Linked DNA regions of Parabacteroides chongii. Each later gene encodes a partner of the first gene's protein in a complex. Links are inferred from orthologs where the notes say so. Each region holds a gene or a part of one and is shown on either strand. Other genes may lie near its edges.

The links. The genes of interacting proteins can lie anywhere in the genome.
Region 2: the proteins of trxB (region 1) and trxA are in contact, whole or in part, in a crystal structure (PDB 1F6M), measured with the Escherichia coli proteins. The link is inferred for Parabacteroides chongii from one-to-one orthologs.

What each region holds. Positions count from the first base shown.
Region 1 is NZ_CP120849.1:3,189,014-3,191,997, reverse strand. The notes cover bases 63-2,968. They hold trxB (thioredoxin-disulfide reductase), read right to left. Parts: upstream 2,040-2,968; coding sequence 1,086-2,039; downstream 63-1,085. Other genes in these bases: P3L47_RS11700 (FtsK/SpoIIIE family DNA translocase), read right to left, coding at 2,800-2,968; lolA1 (outer membrane lipoprotein periplasmic chaperone LolA1), read right to left, coding at 2,092-2,766; P3L47_RS11715 (glycoside hydrolase family 10-like protein), read right to left, coding at 63-978. Outside these bases: more of P3L47_RS11715, read right to left, coding at 1-62; more of P3L47_RS11700, read right to left, coding at 2,969-2,984.
Region 2 is NZ_CP120849.1:2,405,274-2,408,060, forward strand. What follows is about bases 33-2,741. They hold trxA (thioredoxin), read right to left. Parts: upstream 1,690-2,741; coding sequence 1,375-1,689; downstream 33-1,374. Other genes in these bases: P3L47_RS08950 (TonB-dependent receptor), read right to left, coding at 33-586; mnmC2 (tRNA (5-methylaminomethyl-2-thiouridine)(34)-methyltransferase MnmC2), read left to right, coding at 718-1,374; dnaE (DNA polymerase III subunit alpha), read right to left, coding at 1,762-2,741. Also shown: more of P3L47_RS08950, read right to left, coding at 1-32; more of dnaE, read right to left, coding at 2,742-2,787. UniProt on the Escherichia coli protein: Participates in various redox reactions through the reversible oxidation of its active center dithiol to a disulfide and catalyzes dithiol-disulfide exchange reactions.

The DNA of each region.
Region 1 (2,984 bases):
ATCCATCCGGTAAGCACCCAGTCCCGGAACGACCAGGCGTCCGTTGCAGTTCTCCACCCAGTTGTCGACAAAAGGGAAAAAATTGTCATGCAGATAGTACATCATCGGTACGATCATGTCCTGTTTTCCTTTCTGCATCCACATTTTAGGGTCTTGGAAAACACTTTCATACGCGGTCCATCCGGCATTGGGGACCCGTTCGATACGATTGTATTTACCCAGCGGCGAACTGCTGACCTGCACCCAGGGCTTTGCCGCTTTTACCCAGTCGTAAATGCGATAGACCATCTTATTGATATTCTCACGCCGCCAATCAGCCAGTCGGGCCGATTTCCCATATTTCTTATGGACTGCTTTGTCCGGAAAGCTCTTTGCCTGTTCAGGATAACGGATATAATCGAACTGGATGCCATCGATATCGTATCCGTTTACCAGCTCTTTTACCATTGATAATATATAATCGGCAGTCTCCGGCACTCCGGGATCGAGATACCATTCACCGTTATGCCGTTTGCAGAGTTTCGGTTTACGTTTCACAACGGAAAGTTTTCCCTGTTCCTTGACCGCTTTGTCCGTACCGACAGGAAATGTGACAAACCAGGCATGACACTCCATTCCACGCTTGTGACATTCTTCTATCGCAAAAGCCAGCGGATCGTATCCGGGCATTGTGCCGTATTTACCTGAGAATGTTTTCGAAGCCGGTTCAATAGCCGAACGGTAAATAACGTCCCCCCGCAGGCGGACCTGCAAAAAGACAGCATTGAAATTCGCATCGGCGAGCCGGTCCAGGATAGTACATAATTCCTGTTGCTGGGCTTTCCTGCCGGCTTCGGTTGTCGCCGGTCTTTTGGGCCAGTCCAGTCCATAAACGGTAGTCAGCCAAACCGCACGTATCTCATGTTTCGGAGATTCTACTGCACGGACAGCTCCTATTATCAATAAAAATACAGGTAATAACAACAAAACTTTCTTCATACCACTCCCTCTACGATATTATTTGGGGGACAAAAATAATACATCTATGCATGATACATAGATGTATTACCTATTATTTTTCTGCTAATTAGCTTAAATAGCAGACCTTATTTTCCTACTTCTGACAGGTAACGTTCAGCTTCAATGGCTGCCTTACAACCACTGCCTGCTGCGGTAATCGCCTGACGATAGTGCGGATCTGCCACATCACCGGCAGCAAAGACTCCGGGAACTTTTGTACGCGGTGTGTCGGGAATTGTTTTGATATAACCGATTTCATCCGTTTCCAGCCACGGTTTGAATATATCAGAGTTCGGTTTGTGTCCGATAGCCAGGAAAAAGCCGTCGATAGCGATATCCACTTTTTCTTCGTCCGGTTCACCCATACGTTTTACCAGGTGGGCACCTTCCACACCGTTTTCACCAAACAGGCCGATTGTATTATGTTCGAACAGCACCATAATATTCGGCGTATTGAACACACGTTCCTGCATCACTTTCGAAGCACGCAGATACGATTTACGCACGATCAGATAGACCTGTTTAGCCAATCCAGCCAGGTAAATAGCTTCTTCACAAGCCGTATCGCCGCCGCCGACTACTGCTACCACTTTCTTACGATAGAAGAAACCGTCGCAGGTCGCACAGGCAGAAACACCCATTCCGGCATATTTATGTTCGTCGGGAATACCCAGGTATTTGGCGGTTGCACCAGTGGCGATGATCAATGTTTCTGTTTCGATCACCTTCTCACCGTCGATCGTTATTTTGTAAGGAGCTGCGGAAAGATCAGTCGCCGTAGCAATACCGAAACGGATATCGGCACCGAAACGCAGAGCCTGCTGTTTCAGGTCTTCCATTAACTCCGGACCAGTGATACCTTCAGGATATCCCGGGAAATTTTCTACTTCCGTAGTTGTTGTCAACTGGCCGCCCGGTTGAATGCCTTCGTATAAGACGGGAGACAGATTAGCACGTGATGCATAGATAGCTGCTGTATATCCAGCAGGACCGGAACCTATAATCAGGCAACGAACCTTTTCATTTATTGAATCGCTCATAGTTTTTATGTTAATTGAATAGATACTAGAAACTTATTTTATCGCTTATATTTTAACGCAGGTCGATCACTTCGGCATCCGGATAATCGCTTTCCTTAAAAACAAAAAAGTCATCCGGTTGGTTTACCCCCGTCTTCAAATTACTGATATGAATCGTACTACTGATGCCATTCTTTGCCTCAACCTTGATCTTCGCCGGAAAATTGGACGACTTCTCGATCTGCAGTTCGACCTTCAGGATGTCGCCTTTCTTTTTAGGCGTCAGTTCGATATCATAAGCTGACTTTCCGCTGGAAGCCGTGCTTTCACCGATATATTTGGGGGTAAAACCTTTCTTATACATTCGCAACAACAGAGCCGGATTGGTAAATTGCAGTTCTTCGCCCGTCGGCGTACTGACATTGACTTCTTCGTTACGTTCCACATAAGACCATTGAGTCGTTCCGTCAAACCAGGTGGTCATATCCGGAGTGACCAATGTAAATTTGTCTCCTTTCATATGGATCGTTCCTTCGAAACTCTCGGAGACCTTCTGAACATCCGAACGGGTATTCAATGTAAAGGAGGCAGAAATCCCATTCGAGTTCTCGTAAGCACCGGCAGCCTTATCCAAAATGGAAACGGCATTCTGCGCCCGGCTTGTTACCCGGATACCGAAAAGAAGGCAAGCCAACAATCCGAAAAGAGCAATCGCTCTCCATATCTTTATCTTTTGTTCTCTTTTCATAGGAGTCTACTTTATTAAGAGGTAATAGAGATCTTATTTCAACGAATTCAGCAACTGTTCCAAATTATATTCATCCTGGATCAATACCTGACGAGCTTTACTTCCTTCAAACGGTCCGACGATACCGGCAGCTTCCAACTGGTCCATCAGACGGCCTGCACGGTTATAACCGATAGCGAACTTACGCTGGATCAGCGATGTCGATCCCTGCTGCTGGA
Region 2 (2,787 bases), 780 kb from region 1 along the record:
TCACTTCACGTATGAAATCCGGATTAATGATCCCGACCGGTCCGCCTGAAGCCCCTTGTGTGGAGAAATGGTTGATATTCGGAATTTCTACCCCATCCAGGAAAAAACGGTTTTCTGACGGTCCCCCGCCTCTCACCATCAAGTCATTTCGGAATGCAGCCGTCGAAGCCACTCCGGGAAAAGACTGGACGACGCGTGATATATCCCGGTTTCCGCCGGCACTCTTTTCAATCTCTTTAAATCCTATGACGCGCAAGCCGAGCGGACTTTCAGCCGTTTTACGGAACGGGGAGGCGACGACGCTCACTTCCTGCAGGCTTTCGCTGGCAGGTTCCAGCTCGATCGGGAAAAAGATGTCTTTATTGGCGACACGGAATTCTGCCGTTACTGTCGGTTTATATCCTAGAAACGAAGCTTGCAGGCGATAGCTGCCGGGCGTGATTCCGGTTATTTCAAAATGGCCGACAGAGTCGGTGGCTGTACCCTGTGTCGTATTCCATATGATCACGGTTGCGTAGGGAATAGGTTCCCCGCTGGCGGCTTCTTTTACTATGCCTTTGACGGAATAGGTTTTTTGTGCTGTCATTACCAGCGGACAAGTCACGGAGAATAGGATGGAGCAAATGAATTTCCAGTACATCAGACTATTTTTTTACAAAGATAATATTTTCTCTACCTTTGCAATATTAATAGAGATATATCGTGGAACAGAATCATATCAATCGCGAATTGCAGCAGACAGCCGACGGCAGTCATACTTTATTTATCCCGGAAATGGACGAACACTACCACTCGGTGAACGGGGCGGTACAGGAGTCGCGCCATGTTTTTATTGAAGCCGGATTGCATCATCAGACCAAAAAAGATATTACCGTCTTCGAAATCGGTTTCGGGACAGGGTTGAATGCCTTCCTGACCTTGCTGGATGCGGAAGAGAATAACCGTTCTGTGAATTATTACTCTGTCGAGCTTTATCCGCTAGCCCCTGAACTGGTCGGGGCATTGAACTACGGAGACGTGATCTGTCCGGAAAAGAAAGAATGGTTCGGCGCGTTACATGCCGCATCCTGGAATGAAGCGGCAAAGATTACTGACCGTTTCACTTTGCATAAGATACAGGGGGACAGCAATACCTGCCAATTACCCGAAGACATCGACCTCGTCTATTTCGATGCCTTTGCCCCGGACAAGCAGCCGGAGATGTGGAGCCAGGAGATATTCGATAAAATCTATGCGCATACGTCGGAAGGAGGGATCCTTACCACCTATTGTGCCAAAGGAGTAGTCCGCCGTATGATGCAGAAGGCCGGGTATTCCGTTGAAAGAATACCCGGCCCTCCGGGAAAGCGCGAAATGCTGCGCGCTATGAAATGATTATAAAAGAGCATCGATCTTAGCAACAAAAACAGGCTTCTGAGCTGCGCCTACCTGTTTGTCTACCAACTTACCGTCCTTGAAGAACAATACGGTCGGGATATTGCGGATTCCAAACTGACCGACAACGTCGTTGTTATTGTCTACGTCCATCTTACCGATTGTAACGCGTCCTTCATATTCGGTTGCCAGTTCATCGATGATCGGGCTGACCATGCGGCAAGGACCACACCATTCTGCCCAAAAGTCAAGGACCATAGGCTTACCTGAGTTTACTAACTCTTCAAAATTTGCATCTGTAACTTCTAGTGCCATAATTGTATATCTAATTTAAATTGTTCCCTTTTGCGGTGCCAAAAGTACTAATTCTTTCTGCACCGTACAACTTTACCCGTTAATTTTGAAATCAATATTCTCATTCTCCTGCAGGAATTCAACCAGTTTACTTGTCACGTTCAACCGGATATTCTGTGAGAAGAAATTCTGTGCGATATTGTGTTCTCCGTCCACTACTCTGAAATATAACAGGCTCTGACCCGGATTGTTCTTGATCAGCACCGATAATTCATTGACTGTAGGTTCGTCGAGGTCATGTATCGGCAGGGTAATGCTGATCTTCTCGATCAGCTTGTCTTTCTCGTCCTGCAACAGGCGGATCGAGCCGATATTGAAATCGAGCTCGTTCTCATTCCAGCGGCGTGGTTCCACGCGGGCGGTGATAAGCAGGTACATACCCAGTTTACAGTATTTGCTGTACTCTATATAGTTGTTGCCGAATAAGGCGATCTCGCCGCTACCGGTAAAGTCCTCTATCTTGACTACCCCGTAAGGCTTGCCCGTCTTGGTCATCCCTTCCCGGAAATCGGTGACGATGCCGCCCAGCAGTATCTCGCGCCCTTTCAGACTTTCCCGGTCGCTGAGTTCTGCCATACCCGTGTTGCATACATACGTCAGCACGATACGGTATTCATCCAGCGGGTGGGCGGAAAGATAAATGCCGACCAGTTCCTTTTCTTTGTTCAGGCGCTCCAGGTCGCTCCAACGCTGGCATACCGGAATTTCCGGTTTGGCGATGGCAATCGAAAGGTCGTCGCTGCCGAACAATGAATTGGCTGCCGTGCTCTTGTCCATCTGGTATTTGTTGCCATAGCGTACCAGCGTATCCAGGAAAAGTTCCCCTTTCCCTGTCTCCCCGAAGAACTGTTCGCGTTGAATGCCGAAGTTGTCGAATGCACCCGCCAAAGCCAGCGATTCGATGTTCTTCTTGTTACAGGCGGTCAGGTTTACCCGCTCCACAAAATCGAAAATGTTTTTGTACGGACCGTTCTTCTTCCGCTCTTCGATAATATTCTGTACAGCCGATTCTCCGACACCTTTGACGGCTCCCAGCCCGAAGCGGATGTTCTTGTCCTT